DNA from 4 places in the Streptomyces sp. NPDC041784 genome. Region 3 is predicted to be linked to each of the others. Evidence: riboswitches for the same ligand, from Rfam matches in the RefSeq annotation. Region 3 holds a riboswitch; each other region holds the start of a gene.
The links. Region 3 has a riboswitch for cyclic di-AMP ahead of ACZ6D7_RS08735 (M23 family metallopeptidase). Riboswitches for the same ligand answer to the same signal wherever they lie in the genome.
Positions count from the first base shown of each region.

Region 1: linked by a shared signal. The riboswitch ahead of ACZ6D7_RS12685 (transglycosylase family protein) and the one ahead of ACZ6D7_RS08735 (M23 family metallopeptidase) in region 3 are both predicted to bind cyclic di-AMP.
Region 2: linked by a shared signal. The riboswitch ahead of ACZ6D7_RS28070 (M23 family metallopeptidase) and the one ahead of ACZ6D7_RS08735 (M23 family metallopeptidase) in region 3 are both predicted to bind cyclic di-AMP.
Region 4: linked by a shared signal. The riboswitch ahead of ACZ6D7_RS28315 (C40 family peptidase) and the one ahead of ACZ6D7_RS08735 (M23 family metallopeptidase) in region 3 are both predicted to bind cyclic di-AMP.

Region 1 is NZ_JBVJAB010000005.1:95,342-99,746, reverse strand. It holds gene ACZ6D7_RS12695 (cytochrome P450 family protein) at 1-898, shown strand, start outside; gene ACZ6D7_RS12690 (transglycosylase family protein) at 1,101-2,108, shown strand; cyclic di-AMP (ydaO/yuaA leader) riboswitch at 2,314-2,482, shown strand; gene ACZ6D7_RS12685 (transglycosylase family protein) at 2,486-3,199, shown strand; gene eno (phosphopyruvate hydratase) at 3,540-4,405, shown strand, end outside.
Region 2 is NZ_JBVJAB010000014.1:67,784-72,188, forward strand. It holds gene ACZ6D7_RS28065 (GntR family transcriptional regulator) at 158-853, opposite strand; gene ACZ6D7_RS28070 (M23 family metallopeptidase) at 1,042-1,785, opposite strand; cyclic di-AMP (ydaO/yuaA leader) riboswitch at 1,800-1,966, opposite strand; gene ACZ6D7_RS28075 (M16 family metallopeptidase) at 2,169-3,557, opposite strand; gene ACZ6D7_RS28080 (M16 family metallopeptidase) at 3,554-4,405, opposite strand, start outside.
Region 3 is NZ_JBVJAB010000003.1:451,707-456,111, reverse strand. It holds gene ACZ6D7_RS08745 (SGNH/GDSL hydrolase family protein) at 1-506, opposite strand, end outside; gene ACZ6D7_RS08740 (DUF6250 domain-containing protein) at 633-1,340, opposite strand; gene ACZ6D7_RS08735 (M23 family metallopeptidase) at 1,587-2,642, opposite strand; cyclic di-AMP (ydaO/yuaA leader) riboswitch at 2,647-2,805, opposite strand; gene ACZ6D7_RS08730 (alpha-galactosidase) at 3,109-4,405, opposite strand, start outside.
Region 4 is NZ_JBVJAB010000014.1:127,435-131,839, reverse strand. It holds gene pcrA (DNA helicase PcrA) at 1-1,260, opposite strand, end outside; cyclic di-AMP (ydaO/yuaA leader) riboswitch at 1,534-1,687, shown strand; gene ACZ6D7_RS28315 (C40 family peptidase) at 1,695-2,876, shown strand; gene ACZ6D7_RS28310 (tellurite resistance/C4-dicarboxylate transporter family protein) at 3,148-4,134, shown strand; gene ACZ6D7_RS28305 (hypothetical protein) at 4,112-4,405, opposite strand, start outside.

The DNA of each region.
Region 1 (4,405 bases), on a different contig from region 3:
CCAGCTCATCGACCGGTTCGCCCGGGAGGGCGGCGCCGACCTCATCCACGACTTCGCCTTCCCGCTCCCCATCTACGCCATCTGCGACCTGCTCGGTGTCCCCCGCGAGGACCAGGACGACTTCCGGGACTGGGCGGGCATGATGATCCGGCACGGGGGCGGGCCCCGGGGCGGGGTCGCACGGTCCGTGAAGAAGATGCGCGGCTATCTCGCCGAGCTGATCCACCGCAAGCGCGAGGCCCTGCCCGCCGAGCCGGGCACCGGCGAGGACCTCATCTCCGGTCTCATCCGCGCCTCCGACCACGGCGAGCACCTCACCGAGAACGAGGCCGCGGCGATGGCCTTCATCCTGCTGTTCGCCGGCTTCGAGACCACCGTCAACCTCATCGGCAACGGCACCTACGCCCTCCTCACCCACCCCGAGCAGCGCCGCCGCCTCCAGGACTCCCTGGCCACACCCGACCGCACCCTTCTGGAGACCGGCGTCGAGGAACTCCTGCGCTACGACGGCCCCGTCGAACTGGCCACCTGGCGCTTCGCCACCGAGCCCCTCACCCTCGGCGGCGAGGACATCGCCGCCGGCGACCCCGTCCTCGTCGTCCTCGCCGCCGCCGATCGCGATCCGGCCCGGTTCACCGACCCCGACACACTCGATCTCTCCCGCCGCGACAACCAGCACCTCGGCTACGGCCACGGCATCCACTACTGCCTCGGCGCCCCGCTGGCCCGGCTGGAGGGCCAGACCGCCCTGGCCACCCTCCTCACCCGGCTTCCGGACCTCCGACTCGCTGTGGATCCGTCCGACTTGAGGTGGCGCGGCGGGCTCATCATGCGCGGACTGCGCACCCTGCCGGTCGAGTTCACGCCGGTGCGTGACGGAGCGATGTCCGCTCGGTGACTGACCGCACGTCAACCGGAGTGTGACGGTCCGGCGAAGCGAAGGTGACCGACTCTCACGTCTGTGATCTTCACGTGATCTGCGCGGCATTAACTTGTGACAAGTGATCGTCTGCCGATACGTTCACTCGTCAGCGCGGCCCATGCGATTGCATCCGCACCGCCGCCGCGCCGGTCAGTGCTGTCCAGAGAAAGGCCCCCGCATGCTCTCCGGGAACGGTCGTCACCGTCGCCCCCGTCAGGCTCCGGCCCTCCTCGTGGCCGCGGGCGTGACCGGCTCCGCCATCGCCATCCCGCTGCTCGGCGCCTCCGGAGCGAGCGCGGCCGACGGCACGGTGTGGGACAAGGTGGCGCAGTGCGAGACCGGCGGCTCCTGGAGCGCCGACAAGGGCGACGGCGAGTACGGCGGCCTGAGCCTCACCCAGGACGACTGGGAGACGTACGGCGGACTCGACTACGCCGACAGCCCCGACCTGGCCAGCCGTAACCAGCAGATCGCCGTCGCGCAGGAGCTCCTCGCGGCCGAGGGGGTCGGCGCGTGGGGCACCTGCGGGCTGACGTCCGGGCTGACCGAGGAGTCGGGCGCGCTCGACGTGGACACCGGCGTGGCTGACGACTCATCCGGTTCCTCCGGTTTGTCCGACCTGTCCAAGGGGTCGTCCAACTCCTCGAACTCCGACAAGTCCGGTAAGTCCGACAGCTCCGGTACGTCCGGTGACACCGGTGACACCGGTGACTCCGATGCGGACTCGTCCGCTGATTCCTCGAAGGATTCGCCGAGTTCGTCCCCTTCGTCCTCTTCCTCCTCCGCTGCCGAGGGCGACTCGGCGGCCTCCGACGGCTCCGCGAAGCCGGGGGACGCACAGGCGGACGACAGCTCGCCCACGGCAACCCCCGAAGCGGACGAGTCGGACAAGTCGGTGCAGGACGTCGGTTCTTGGGACCTCGTCGACACCGGCTCCCTCGGCTCCGGCCGCCACCGCGGCACCACCGCCGACGAGGCCCTGATCGACAACACCACGACCGCGTCCTCCGGCCGGCATGCCGCCTCCGTCTACACGGTCCTGGAGGGCGACTCCCTCGTCTCCATCGCCGACTCCCTTGGCCTCGACGGCGGATGGCGCGCCCTCTACGCCGAGAACCGGGACCTCATCGGTGCCGACCCGAGCGACATCACCCCCGGTCAGACGCTGGACACAGGGGTTCAATAGGGCGGGAACGCCCAGAAAAACACCGGGAGTTCACGTCACACTTCGCGCCGAATGTCCGGTTTGGTGAAAGTGTGGGATGAGTCTCAGAAGCCCTGATCGTCTTTGGAATTCCGCCGATCGCGTGTCTACGGTCGGGACCGCTCGGCAATCCGAGCCCCGGCCGTCGCAACGCCGAATCCTGCCAGTGGCAGTCCGGGAACAGTCGTCGCGTCAAGCGCCGTAGGCAGGAGCGGGGGACCCAAGGTAAGTGCCGGGCGCAGCGGTTGACGCTGGATCCGGCTTGGGGTGAAGCCGTGCGCCGCAAGGTGCGCGGCCGGGCAACTCAACCGGCCCGAACCCGACAGCTCACCTCGCAGGCGTCGGTGAGGGGATCCACCATGCTGTTTTCCGGTAAGGGCAAGCACCGCCGTCCGTCCAGGACCACCCGCGTCGCCGCTCTGGCGGGCGTCACCGGTGTCGCCATCGCCGCCCCGCTGATGGCGGCCGGCAACGCCTCCGCCGCCACCGCCTCCGAGTGGGACGCGGTCGCCCAGTGCGAGTCCGGCGGCAACTGGTCCATCAACACCGGCAACGGCTACTACGGCGGCCTTCAGTTCTCCGCCTCCACCTGGGCCGCGTACGGCGGCACCGCCTACGCCTCCCGCGCCGACCTGGCCTCCAAGGCGCAGCAGATCACCGTCGCCGAGAAGGTCCTCGCGGGCCAGGGCAAGGGTGCCTGGCCGGTCTGCGGCGTAAGCCTGTCGAGCACGCCGTACAGCGGTGGCAGCGCCTCGACCGGCTCCGGCAGCCCCTCCTCGTCCTCCTCGGACAGCGCCGCCTCCCGCTCCACCGAGCAGCAGACCGCCTCCCGCTCCGCCGAGCGCCCGGCCGCCACCAAGAGCGAGCAGAGCACCAAGACCGTCACCACCCCGACCGGCAAGAAGGTCAAGAAGGGCGACGGCGAGTACAAGGTCGTCAAGGGTGACACCCTCAGCACCATCGCCGAGAAGCGCAAGGTCAAGGGCGGCTGGCAGAAGCTGTTCGAGCTGAACAAGGACGTCGTCCAGGACGCCGACCTGATCTACCCGGGCCAGCAGCTGCACCTGAAGTGACCCCCCGGCCGGGTCGTCGTCCCCCAGTGACACCCGGCCCCCAGCGGGACCACAGCTTCCCCACAAGCGGGTCCCGCACACTGAAGACCTCGTGAGGGTCACCCCCGTCCCCACGGGCCCCCGCTCCGGTGCGTGTTCCCCCGTACGCACCGGGGCGGGGTTTTTTCTGCCCCGTAACTTCGCCTCCGCGCCACCCGCCCTTTGTTCCGGACGGAAACAATAGGTACGGTCTCTCTGTCCACGGGGCGGTCGGTCGGCTGCCGAGGCCCCGAAGACGGTTAGGCTCTAGTCGCAAGGCCCACGCGGCCCCGCACAACCAGCGTCACATCCCAAGAAGGAGATGCTCGTGCCGTCCATCGACGTCGTCGTAGCCCGGGAAATCCTCGACTCGCGAGGCAACCCCACCGTCGAGGTCGAGGTCGGCCTCGACGACGGCAGCACGGGTCGTGCCGCCGTTCCCTCCGGTGCCTCGACGGGCGCCTTCGAGGCCATCGAGCTCCGCGACGGTGACCCGAACCGCTACCAGGGCAAGGGTGTCGAGAAGGCCGTCCTCGCCGTCATCGAGCAGATCGGCCCGGAGCTGGTCGGCTACGACGCCACCGAGCAGCGCCTGATCGACCAGGCCATGTTCGACCTGGACGCCACCGACAACAAGGGCTCGCTCGGCGCCAACGCCATCCTCGGCGTCTCCCTCGCCGTCGCCCACGCCGCCTCCGAGGCCAGCGACCTCCCGCTCTTCCGCTACCTGGGCGGCCCCAACGCGCACCTGCTGCCGGTGCCGATGATGAACATCCTGAACGGCGGCTCGCACGCCGACTCCAACGTGGACATCCAGGAGTTCATGATCGCCCCGATCGGCGCGGAGTCCTTCTCCGAGGCCCTGCGCTGGGGCACCGAGGTCTACCACACCCTCAAGAAGGTCCTGAAGTCGAAGGGCCTGTCCACCGGCCTCGGCGACGAGGGCGGCTTCGCCCCGAACCTCGGCTCCAACCGTGAGGCCCTCGACCTCATCCTCGAGGCCATCAAGGAAGCCGGTTACGCGCCGGGCGAGCAGATCGCCCTCGCGCTCGACGTCGCCGCGTCCGAGTTCTACAAGGACGGCAAGTACCAGTTCGAGGGCAAGGACCGCTCGGCCGCCGAGATGACGGAGTACTACGAGGAGCTCGTCGCGGCCTACCCGCTCGTCTCCATCGAGGACCCGCTGTT
Region 2 (4,405 bases), on a different contig from region 3:
GCTGTCGCCGACCCGGCGAGGAATTACCGGCGGCATACCCGGAAACCCGGACCCGGGCATGCGAAGAGCGCGTCACCGGAATTTCCGGGCGCGCAACGAAAAGGGCAGCGGAAATACCTCTCCGCCAAATATCCCTTCTTTGTATACGGCCCCCGTGTTAATGCCGCAGACCCGTCATGTTTACGGGAGGTTGCGAAGTCCTCACACGGTCGGCGCGCTCGGTCCCGCCGGAAAAGCGCAGCCGGTGCACGGCCGTCGCGCGCTCGGTGTGCAGCGCCGTGACCGCCCGCGCGCGCTCGCCGTCGCCGCGCGCCACCGCGTCCACGATCGCGCCGTGCTGGGCCCAGGACTCCACCGGGTCGGCCGGGGCGTCCACCGCGTACATCCAAGCGATCTTGTGCCGGAGCTGGGTGAGCATCGAGGTCAGGGCATGGCTTCCGGAGGCCTGGGCGAGCGTCTCGTGGAACCAGCCGCCCAGGGAGCGCAGATCCTCGCTGTTGCCCCTCCTGGCCCGCTCCTGGCCCAGCCGGACCAGTCCGCGCAGCACCTTCAGATGGGCCTCGGTGCGCCGCTGGGCGGCCCGCGCGGCCCCGAGCGGTTCCAGGAGCATGCGCATCTCCAGCAGGTCGGCCGCCTCGTGCTCGGTCGGCTCCGCGACGCACGCGCCCGCGTGCCGCCGCGTGACGACGAAGCCCTCGGCCTCCAGGGTGCGCAGCGCCTCGCGGACAGGGACCCGGGAAACACCGTAGCGGCGGGCGAGAAGTTCCTCGGTGAGGCGGCTGCCGCGCTCGTAGACACCCGCGACGATGTCGTCCCGGATCGCCGTGCACACCGAATGCGCCGGAATACGCATGACCGACCTCCGCCTTAATCCCCGTGAAACGTCGACGATTGACGTGTGTTCCGTGACTCTATTGCAATGAGCCGGAATTTCCGACGGCGGGCCGGAATCCAGGGATATTTTTTGGACAGCGGGGTCCCGAAAACGACGAAAGCCCCGGCCGAGGGGGCCGGGGCTGCACGATCTGTCGCCGTGTGTCGTCAGATGTTCACGCCGTGCGCGCGGAGGTAGGCGACCGGGTCCATGTCCGAGCCGTACTCCGCCGTCGTGCGGGCCTCGAAGTGCAGGTGCGCGCCGGTGACGTTGCCGGTCGCGCCGGACAGGCCGATCTGCTGGCCCGGGGTGACCTGCTGGCCCACCGAGACGCCGATGGACGACAGGTGACCGTACTGGGTGTACGTGCCGTCGTTCATCTTGATGACGACCTGGTTGCCGTACGCCCCGCCCCAGCCGGCCTCCACGACGGTGCCCAGGCCGACCGCGTGCACCGAGGTGCCGCTGGCGGCGTGGAAGTCGACGCCGGTGTGGCTGCCGGAGGACCACAGGGAGCTGCTGGCCTGGTAGCCGGTGGACACGTAGGAGCCGCTGATCGGCAGCACGAACGTGTTGAGGCGCTTGCGCTCGGCCTCGCGGGCGGCACGCACGCGTGCCTCGCGCTCCTCCTCGGCCTTCTTGGCGGCAGCCTCGCGGGCGGCCTCCTCGAAGGCGGCCTCCTTCTGCGCGACGACCTGGTCGTCGATCTGCTCGGCGACGGCCTCGCCGGCGGTGACGACGGGGATCAGCCCGGTCTGTTCGGGGGTGGGCTCCGCGGCGAAGGCCGGGGAGGAGGCAACGGTGGCCATGACACCGGTGGTGGTGAGCGCCGCCACACCCGCCGCGCGGGCGGTGGTGCGCTGCATCCGGCTGGGACGACGGTGCTTCCCGGTGGCGCAGGTGAACGCCATGAAGTTGAGCGGTCCTTTCCTTCCTTCTCGCCTACCGGGTTAGCTGACGGGTTCGGAGCAGGAAGGTCTCCTACGGGCCCCCTCGCGTTCGCGCGGGCGTCCGATTCACCCCAGGGACTGCACAGAGTGGGTCCCCGGCTCCCCTGGCTCGCGCCGTACGGGGACTCGGCGATGACTGTCCGGTGCCGCGGATGCGGCGCACTGCCCGACGAACAGCCCGCATGACGCTATGCGCCGCCGCTTTCAATCCTCAAACGGATCACGGTTTTTGTAGCGCACGCCACAGGCCAGACAGGCAGCCTCCGCATCAATTCGGACATCTGAGGGCCCTGGTGACCTCTCCGTCCCCCAGGGCCCCCACACGCGTGTGCCGTTGTGCGCGGCTACTCGGCGGAGACGACCTTCACCTCGCCGATCCCGAGGGCCTCCACGGCCTCCTTGATCTGGGAGGCGTCGCCCACGAGGACGGTCACCAGGCGGTCCACCGGGAAGGCGCTCACGGCGGCCGCGGTGGCCTCCACGGTGCCGGTCGCGGCCAACTGCTGGTAGAGCGTGGCCTGGTAGTCGTCGGGCAGGTACTGCTCGACCTGGTCGGCGAGCGTGCTCGCGACGGCCGCGGCGGTCTCGTACTTCAGCGGCGCCACTCCGACCAGGTTCTGCACGGCGACGTCGCGTTCGGCGTCGGTGAGCCCCTCGGCGGCGAGGGTGCGCAGCACCTTCCACAGGTCGTCGAGGGCCGGCCCGGTGTTCGGGGTGTCGACGGAGCCGCTGATGGCGAGCATCGCGGCACCCGTGCCGTCCGGGGCGGAGCGCAGGACCTGGCCGAACGCCCGCACGCCGTAGGTGTAGCCCTTCTCCTCGCGCAGGACGCGGTCCAGGCGGGAGGTGAGGGTGCCGCCCAGGCAGTACGTGCCGAGCACCTGTGCCGCCCACACCCGGTCGTGCCGGTCGGCGCCGATCCGGCCGATCAGCAGCTGCGTCTGGACGGCACCCGGGCGGTCCACGATGACGACCCGGCCGGCGTCGTCGGCGGTCACCGGCGGAACGGGCCGCGGCTGGGCCTGAGAGCCCGTCCAGGCGCCCAGGGTGTCGCCCAGCAGCGCCTCCAGGTCGACGCCGGTGAGGTCGCCGACGATCACGGCGGTGCCCGTGGCGGGCCGGACGTGCTTCTCGTAGAAGGCCCGTACGGCGGCGGAGTCGATCTTCTCGACCGTGTCCGCGGTGCCCTGGCGGGGCCGCGACATGCGCACGGTGGCCGGGAACAGCTCCTTGGACAGTTCCTTGGCGGCGCGGCGGGAGGGGTTGGCCAGCTCGTGCGGGATCTCGTCCAGGCGGTTGCGGACGAGGCGCTCGACCTCGCTGTCGGCGAACGCGGGCGCGCGCAGGGCGTCGGCGACCAGGCCGAGCGCCTTCGGCAGACGCGAGGCCGGGACCTCCAGGCTCAGGCGGACACCGGGGTGGTCTGCGTGCGCGTCGAGGGTGGCACCGCAGCGCTCCAGCTCGGCGGCGAACTCCTCGGCGGAGTGCTTGTCGGTGCCCTCGGAGAAGGCCCGCGCCATGATCGTGGCGACGCCGTCCAGACCGTCCGGCTCGGCGTCCAGGGGCGCGTCGAGGATGACCTCGACGGCGACGACCTGCTGGCCGGGGCGGTGGCAGTGCAGCACGGTCAGGCCGTTGTCCAGCGTGCCGCGCTCGGGCGCCGGGAACGCCCACGGCTTGGCCTCGCCCGCGTGGGGCTGCGGGTGGAACTCCATCGCGGCGAGCTCGGTCACTGGGCCGCCTCCTCGTTCTCGTCCTGGTCGGCGGTGGCTTCGGGGGCGGTCGGCTCGTAGACGAGCACCGCGCGGTTGTCGGGGCGCAGGCGGGCCTTGGCGACCTCCCGCACCTCCTCGGGCGTCACCTCCAGCACGCGCTGGACGGCGGTCAGGGCGAGCTGCGGGTCGCCGAACAGGACGGCGAAGCGGCACAGTTCGTCCGCGCGGCCGGCGACCGTGCCGAGCCGGTCCAGCCACTCGCGCTCCAACTGGGCCTGGGCGCGTTCCATTTCCTCGGCCGTCGGGCCCTCCTCGGCGAACCGGGCGAGTTCCTCGTCGATGGCGGCCTCGATGACGGGCACCTCGACGTCCCCGGACGTCTTCACGTCCAGCCAGCCCAGGGAGGGGGCCCCGGAGAGCCGCAGCAGGCCGAAGCCGGCCGCGACGGCCGTACGGTCGCGGCGCACCAGCCGGTTGTACAGGCGGGAGGACTCGCCGCCGCCGAGGGCGGTGAGCGCCAGGTCGGCCGCGTCGCACGCGCGCGTGCCGTCGTGCGGCAGACGGTAGGCGGCCATCAGGGCGCGGGCCGGGACCTCCTCCTCGACGATCTCGCGCAGCTGCTCGCCCATGACCTCGGGGAGCGCGCCGTCGCGCGGGGCGGGCTTGCCGTCGTGGGCGGGGATGGAGCCGAAGTACTTCTCGATCCAGGCGAGCGTGCGCTCCGGGTCGATGTCGCCGACGACCGACAGGACGGCGTTGTTGGGCGCGTAGTACGTGCGGAAGAAGGCGCGCGCGTCCTCCAGCGTCGCCGCGTCCAGGTCGGCCATCGAGCCGATCGGCGTGTGGTGGTAGGGGTGGCCGTCCGG
Region 3 (4,405 bases):
CCGTCCCAGGCCCGGCGGTCCTGCACGGACCGCAGGGACCACAGGTCGAGCACCGGACAGCCGTAGCGGTCGGCGACGGCACGGACGTGCCCGTTGTACGTGGCGATCTTGCCGCGCAGATGCTTGAGCACGGGAACGCCACGGGTGTCGAAGCCGGTGGTCACCATGACCGTGCCGGACACGGCGGTCAGCGCGGCGATCGCGCTTTCGAAGCGTTCGGCGACCTCGTCCGGGTCGGTGCCGGGGCGGATGATGTCGTTGCCGCCCGCACAGAAGGAGACGAGGTCGGGCGCCAGTTCGACCGCCTGCGGAAGCTGGTCCTCCATGATCTGGTCGAGCAGCTTGCCGCGCACGGCCAGGTTCGCGTATCGGAAGTCGCCCTCGGGCCGGCGGTCCGCGAGAAGTACCGCGAACCGGTCGGCCCAGCCGACGAACGCCCCGTCGGGGCCAGGGTCGCCGACGCCCTCGGTGAAGCTGTCCCCCACCGCCACGTACGACCCGATCACTGATCTGTTGTCATTCTTCGAATCGTCTGCCACGGCAGATCATGATTCCCCTTCCAATGTGACCTACGCGACCGTAGGAAGGGGTTGACGGGCGGTGAGATAAGCCACTCTTAAAGAATTTGCCAATCAGGGAATAAGCGACCACACCCGGAAGCTGCTGAACCGGAAGTGGCTCCAGGTGGTGCGGAACGCGAAGTGCCCGCCGGTGTACGGCTCCTGGTCGGTGTGGTCGAAGACGAGCCGCCCGTTGTTCCACCACCGCACCGTGGAGCCGTCGGAGACGATCCGGACCCGGTTCGGCTCATTGGCGATCAGCAGCGGCTCCGTGTAGTCGTGGATCAGCGGACGCACCCCCGCCAGGCCGACGTAACGGCGCATCCGGGTCGTGGTGTTGGTGTTGGCGCCGTAGCCGACGTAGTACGCCTTCAGGTGGTCGTACTCGGCGAGCGCGCCGCCGCGCGGGGTGACGAAGAGGTCGTCCGGGGAGCGGACGTCCACGGCGTTCCAGAAGTTGTTGAGGTCGGAGACCCGGTCGTTGACCCCGCCCGCGGAGACGGGGGTGGCGGTGTACTCGATGGCGTACGGCCCCTCGAGTCGCCTCCGGAACCAGATCGTCGCCCCGGCGGGCACGTCGACCTCCAGCATCCCGCGCGAGGCGGTGACGGTCCCGCCCCGCTCCAGCTCCACGGCCCACTGCCCGAGCCCGCGGCGGAAGTCGTCGCGGGCGATCGGCCGGCGGTGGCGGGGCATCGCGCTCGCGGCACCGGCGGGGGCGAGGGCGGCCAGGGCGCCGCCGGCGGCGAGGGCTCCGAATGCTCTGCGCGTGGTCGTCACGTCGGTCTGCTCCTTCGGGGAGAGTGATCGAGGTCGGGGGCGCAGGGAGAAGTCAGGCAGAAGGCTGACAGAGGCTGATCGAAGCCGGTAGAAAGCGCTTGCCCTCCGACGGGGGTCACTCTGCCCCCATCCCGCCCAGTCTGTCGATGGGGCGAAAAGGGATGCCGTGCGGACACACCGAAGGCCGGACCCGGGGATCGGGGTCCGGCCTTCGGTGGCGTGTCAGGCAGGGGTGGAGCGGGAGGGTCAGCCGACCGAGACGCCGTGCGAGCGGAGGTAGGCGACCGGGTCCACGTCCGAGCCGTAGTTCGGCGTGGTGCGGATCTCGAAGTGCAGGTGCGGGCCGGTCACGTTGCCGGTGGCACCGGAGAGGCCGACCTGCTGGCCCGCCGACACGGTCTGGCCGGCCGAGACGGAGAGCGAGGACAGGTGGGCGTACTGCGCGTAGTAGCCGTCGTTGAGCTTGATGACGACCTGGTTGCCGTACGCGCCGCCCCAGCCCGCGGAGACGACGGTGCCCGCCGCCACGGCCTTGAGGGAGGTGCCGGTCGGGACGACGAAGTCGACGCCGGTGTGGTAACCGCTGGACCACATGCTGCCCGACATGCGGTACGGCGTACCGACGGTGGCACCGGCTACGGGCAGGCTGAAACCGGCGGAGGCGCCGGCCGAGGTGCCGGTGGAGTTGCCGGCGGCCTGGGTGGTCGCCTTCGAGTCCGAGGACCCGGCGGACGAGGAGGACTTCGACGACCGCGAAGACTCCGACGACTGCGAGGACTTGGACGACGACGTCGACGACTTGGACGACTTCGAGGACGAGGAGGAGGAACCGGCCGAACCGGTCGAACCGGACGACGAGGAGCCGGTCGTGGCCTTCTTGCCGATCGACAGCTTCAGGCCCGGGTGGATCAGCGACGGGTTCTCGCCGACGGCCTCACGGTTGTCCTGGTACAGCCGCTGCCAGCCGCCGCTGACGTTCTGCTCGTCGGCGATCCTCGAGAGGTAGTCGCCGGACCGGACGGTGTACGTCGCGGCGCCCTTGGCGGCCGACTTCTGCGCGACCGGAACCGATTCCGCGGCCTTTTCCGAAACCGACGCGGAAACCGAGGCGGAAACCGATGCCGGGACGGAAGTCGACACCGTGGTCGCGGTGGACGCCGAAACAGACTGAGTGGTGGCCGCATGGGCGCCGGTGGCCCCCATGAGGGGGAGGGCGAGCGCGGCTCCGCCGGTTCCTGCGACGGCGATGGACCGGGTGAAGCGCTGGGACTTCGGGCGGCGGTGCTTACCCTTCGCGGGCATGGCGAATTCCTCTCCGGCGCCTGCGAGGTGAGCTGTCGGGTGCGGACTGGAGATGTCCGGCCGCGCCGAGGCGCGGCTTTACCCCAAAGCCTGTTCCGGGACCGGAACAGGCGGTTCTACCTGTGGGTCCCCCGCTCCTGCCGTGGACGGGTGAGTGTGCGGACCCCGGACGGCGGCAGGATTAGGCGTCCGTCCGGATTGGTCTGGAACGTAAGCGACCACGACGCACAGGGACAAGCAGAGGTTGTGCCGATAACCCATTTCTCTTGATCCGCTGTGAATTTTCCCGGTGACGCTCCGTGTTTCGAAAGCGTTATTTTCCGCCCAACCCCCTGGAAAAGCATGTGAATTACGTGGACATGACGGGCGACGCACGGTCACGAGTATGACGCTGCTCACTGGCAGCTCTCCAGGATCCTTTATTCCAGAGCGAGTTGGAATGAAGGATCCAATTCGGACAGAACTCTCAGATGCGACGGAGGCGGATAACCGCCGCATCAAGGTCACCGCGCAGTCCGGTCCGCAGCCCGTGGTGCAGCAGCACCGCACCCCGGTGCACTTCGCCCGTTTCGCGGCATTCGTACGATGCTGTCGGGTCCAGGCCGCGCAGCCGCAGCGCCGGAACGGGCTCGCCGAACCGCTGTGCCTGGAGCCAGGCGAGGACGACGGTCTCCGCGCCGCGCACGTACTGCACGGCACTCGGTCCGCCCGCCGGGGGCCGCAGCCGGTAGAGGTCGCCGTGCTGCACGAGCGGCCGGATCTCCTTGTAGAGATCCACCCAGCGCCGGGCTTCGGCCAGCTCCTCCGTGCTCCACTCGGAGAGGTCCCCGCCGACGCCGAGCACCCCGGCCATGGCACTGACGAACCGGAAGCGCAGCGAGCTGACCCGGTCGTTGAGCTGGGTGTTGGGGCTGTCGGTGACCCAGGCGGCCATCACCCGGGCGGGGTGGATCTGACTGAAGCCGTGCTGGATGTCGAGCCGGTCGAGCGGATCGGTGTTGTCGGAGGTCCACACCTGGTCGGTGCGGCTCAGGATCCCGAGGTCGATGCGGCCGCCGCCGCCCGAGCAGGATTCGAAGGCGACACCGGGGTGGGCGGCCCGCAGCCGGTCCAGGAGGGCGTACAGGGCCCGGACGTGGTCGACCCACAGGCGCTGCGGGTAGGGGTCGTCCGGCCAGCCCGCGTCGGTGAAGCAGCGGTTGAAGTCCCACTTGACGTAGTCGATGGGGGCGCTGGAGAGGAGCCCGTCGAGCTGCTCCCAGAGGTACTCCTGGACGTCCTCGCGCGCGAGGTTCAACATGAGCTGATTGCGGAATTCCGTCCGCTTTCGTCCCGGCTGGAACTGCACCCAGTCGGGGTGGGCCCGGTACAGGTCGCTGTCCGGGTTGACCATCTCGGGCTCGACCCAGATGCCGAACTGCATGCCGAGGGCGTGCACCTGGTCGGCGAGCGGCTTCAGGCCGTGCGGGAAGCGGTCGGGGTTGGGGTGCCAGTCGCCGAGTCCGGCACGGTCGCTGGTGCGGGCCCCGAACCAGCCGTCGTCCACGACGAACAGCTCGACGCCGATCTCCGCGGCGCGCCGGGCCAAGGTGGCCTGCTGCTCCTCGGAGATGTCGAAGAACGTGGCCTCCCAGGAGTTGAACAGCACCGGCCGGTCCTGCTCGGCGTCCGGGATCACCTGCTCGCGCTGGTAGGCGTGCCAGGTGCGGCTGGCGCCGCCGAAGCCGCCGTCGCTCCACAGACCGGCGAAGAGGGGCGTGGTG
Region 4 (4,405 bases), on a different contig from region 3:
CGTGAGGCGGTCTATCTCGTCGGCGACGAACTGCGCCTCGTCGTGCTCGGTGTCGGCGACGTAGCCGGTGATGCGCGCGCCCGCGCCCGCGTTGGTCCACAGGTTCTTGGGGCGGCGGGACTCGTTGCGCTCGATGACCGCGTTGGCGGCGGAGAGGATGGTCTGCGTGGAGCGGTAGTTCTGCTCCAGCAGGATCGTCGTCGCGTCCGGGTAGTCCTCCTCGAACTGGAGGATGTTGCGGATCGTCGCGCCCCGGAAGGCGTAGATCGACTGGTCGGCGTCACCCACGACGCACAGCTCGGCGGGCGGCACGTCGTACTCGCTGGGCGGTACGTCGACGGGGTGCTCGGCGGTGCCGACCAGCTCGCGCACGAGGGCGTACTGGGCGTGGTTGGTGTCCTGGTACTCGTCGACCATGACGTGCCGGAAGCGGCGGCGGTAGTGGTCGGCGACGTCGGGGAAGGCGCGCAGCAGGTTGACCGTCGTCATGATCAGGTCGTCGAAGTCGAGGGCGTTCGCCTCACGGAGACGGGACTGGTACATGGCGTAGGCCTGGGCGAGGGTCTTCTCGAAGCCGTCGCCCGCCTGGGCGGCGAAGTCCTCCTCGTCGATCAGCTCGTTCTTCAGGTTGCTGATCTTGGCGCTGAAGGACTTCGGCGGGAAGCGCTTGGGATCGAGGTCCAGGTCGCGGCAGACCAGGGCCATCAGGCGCTTGGAGTCGGCGGCGTCGTAGATCGAGAAGGAGGACGTGAAGCCGAGCCTCTTCGACTCGCGCCGCAGGATCCGTACGCACGCGCTGTGGAACGTCATCACCCACATCGCGTTCGCGCGCGGGCCGACGAGCTGCTCGACGCGCTCCTTCATCTCGCCCGCGGCCTTGTTGGTGAAGGTGATCGCGAGGATCTGGCCCGGGTGGACGTTCCGCTCGGCGAGGAGGTGGGCGATGCGGTGGGTGAGCACGCGCGTCTTGCCGGAGCCGGCGCCGGCGACGATGAGCAGGGGGGTGCCGGCGTGGACGACGGCCGCACGCTGGTTCTCGTTCAGCCCCTCCAGGAGCGCTGCCGCGTCGATCGCCGGGCGTGGGGCGCCGTCGCGGTAGTGGGTGTCCCGGTCCGGGGGCACGTCGAACTTCCCGCCGAACAGATCGTCCGGAAGCGGCTCCGGAGTGTGATCGTCCTCGGGCGGCGGCGGGGGTTCCTCCTCGTGGGCGCGGGGGCCCTGGAGGTCCGCCAGGAAGCTGTCGTCAAAGAGGCTGCTCATCGCTCTCCGAGTCTAGGGGGCGCCACTGACAACCGGCCGCCGTCCCCGAAACATCCCGCCCCCTCGCCTTCCGGGGCACCCCTCACCTTCCGAGGCGGCATTATCACAACCCGTGATCAGCCGTACGGTCTTTTCCCGAGGTCACGAAAATGTATCGGGCATATCACCCATCAACCTTCACAGGGGCCACACGAGTTGGCTACCGTGCCGGGCAGGCCGTACGACCCCCACCGGCGAACCTCGCCGGGCCGCGCGGCCTCCGCCGAGTCCGGCATGCCCCCTTCGCGGCAGCCGGAGCCGGGGACCCACCGAGACTCTGGGGTGAATCGGCCCGACTTCCCTTCGGGGGACAGGCCGTAGGGCAACCCTTCCGAACCATCCGCCCGAACCCGACAGCTAACCCGGTAGGCGGACGATGGAAGGAGTCGCCTCCCTTGGCGTCGCAGCACCGCAAGCCACGCTCGTCGGGTTCACGTGTGGCGGGCATACGCACGCCCGCTCTCGCCACCGCCGCCCTCACGTCCGTCGCCCTGTTCTCCCAGTCGGCGAACGCCGCCCCGTCGGACGACGACAAGCCGAGCCTGGAGGAGGTCGAGAAGAAGGTCGACGACCTCTACCGCCAGGCGGAGTCGGCGACCGAGAAGTACAACGCCGCCAAGGAGAAGACGACCAAGCAGCGCAAGCGCGTCGACGGCCTCCTCGACGACGTCGCCCAGCGCACCCAGAAGCTCAACGAGGCACGCGAGGAGCTGGGTTCCTTCGCCGCCGCCCAGTACCGCACGGGCGCCTCCGCACCCGACACGGCGACCTTCCTGCTCGCGGACTCCCCGCAGGACTACTTCGACCAGACCCAGCTGATGAGCCGGATGACCGACCGTCAGAAGGGCATGGTCGACGACTACATCACCGAACAGTCGGCGACGATGGAGAAGCGCCAGGAGGCCGGCGAGAGCCTGGCGGCGCTGACCGACACGCAGAGCGACCTGAAGGCCGCCAAGGCGACCGTCCAGAAGAAGCTCGGCGACGCGCGCGAGCTGCTGTCCCAGCTGACCGCCGCGGAGAAGGCCCGCCTGGCGGCGATCGAGAAGCAGAAGCAGGAGGAGGCCGCGCGCAAGGCGGCGGAGCTGGCGCAGCAGCAGGCGGCGGCCGAGCAGGCCGCCCAGCAGGAGAGCGCCGGGTCCTCGACGGACACGGGCGGCTCTTCGTCGTCCTCCTCGTCTTCGTCGTCCTCCTCGTCCGACACGGACGCCTCGTACACCACCAAGGCCGAGAAGGCGCTCGCCTTCGCCCGCTCGCAGATCGGCAAGCCCTACGTCTGGGGCGCGACCGGCCCCGACTCCTACGACTGCTCCGGCCTCACCCAGGCCGCCTGGAAGGCCGCCGGCGTCACCCTGCCGCGCACCACCTACGACCAGGTGAACGCCGGCACCACCGTCTCCCTCGCCGACGCCCGCCCCGGTGACCTGGTCTTCTTCTACGACGACATCACCCACGTCGGCATCTACATCGGCAACGGCATGATGATCCACGCCCCGAAGCCGGGCGCGTACGTGCGCGAGGAGTCGATCTACTACGACGGCGAGTCGGCGATCCACAGCGTGGTCCGACCGGCCTGACCACCGCACACGCACACGCGTGTGGGCCGTTCGCCAGGCACCGGCACACACGCGTGTGCCGGTGCCTCTGCGATCGGTGTGCGGGTGCGGGCGTGCCCAGTACGGGTGTGCGGGCGTGCCGGCGGGAGTGTGCGGGCGTGCCGGTGCGGGCGCGCCACCCGCCTCACCACCACCCGCGGGCCGCACTCGTCTGCGTACGCCCGCGCGTAATTCCCCTCCCCCGCGCGCGTGCCCCCGCGCAAGCCGCCGCGCACTCCCTAGCATCGGCTCCATGCCCGGCTCCCCCTCCCCCGCCCGCTCCCTTCGCGCCTGGTGGGCGCAGCGTCCCCCGGCGGCCGAGGCCGCCGTGATGGCGACCGGCATCCTGTCGGTCGGACTGCACCTGGCCGAGTACGAGGTCCTGTCCCGCGTCATGCTGGCGCTGGCCGGCGCCGCCTGGGTGGGGCTGGCCGCGGACTTCGCCGTCCGGCTGGTGCGGGAGCGCGAGCGGTGGCTGACGGAGGCGGGCACACCGGCCGGGCTGACCGCCGTGGCCGCCACGACCGTCCTCGGGACCCGTGTCTCGGCCCTCGGCTGGCAGACCCTGGCCGAGGCGCTGCTGGCGCTGTCGGTGGTGCTGTGGCCGGTGCTGCTGCTGGACGTCATGGGGCACTGGTCGCGGCGGATGCCCGGGGAGGTCTTCCTGTGCTGTGTGGCCACGCAGGGGCTCGCGGTGCTGGCCGCGACCCTGGCCAAGGCGGAGGCCACGGCGTGGCTCGCGCACGCCGCGCTGGTGCTGTTCTGGCTGGGGCTGGCGCTCTACGGGCTGATGCTGGCCCGGTTCGACCTGCGGCAGCTGGCCGAGGGCGTCGGGGACCAGTGGGTGGCGGGCGGGGCGCTCGCCATCTCGGCGCTCGCGGGCGCGAAGCTCATCGCGGCCGACAGCGCGGCGCTGTACCTGTGGAACGCCGACGACCGGCACGTACTGCGCACGGTGACCTTGGCCCTGCTGGTCCTCGCGCTGTGCTGGTACGCCGTCCTGCTCGCCGCCGAGATCCGGTGGCCCCGCCCGCGCTACGACGTGCGCCGCTGGTCGACGGTCTTCCCGATGGGAATGACGGCGGCGGCGATGCTGTCCGTCGCCACCGCCCTCCGCCTCGCGTGGCCGGAGGGGCCCGGGGAGGTGCTGCTGTGGGTCGCCGCGGCGGCGTGGCTGGCGGTCGCCGTCGCGGCGGTGGCCGAGGCGCGCGTGTCCGTCAGGTCCACAGGACCGCGATGAAGACGTTCGCCACGGTCAGCAGCCCGACCAGGCCGAACAGCGGCTTCTCCACCTTCTCGTCGTCCCGCTTCACATAGACGAGGCCGAGGATCACGATCAGCAGGGCCAGCTTCACGCCGATCTTGACGTTGTTGACGGTCTGGTCGTCCGCCTGGTTGAGGCCGACCAGGATCACCCCGGTGACCAGCATCGTGGCCGCACCGTGGAGCATCGCGGGGACGAAGCGGGCCGTGCCCTGGCCCATCGCCTTCATCTGGGTGAGGAAGCCGCC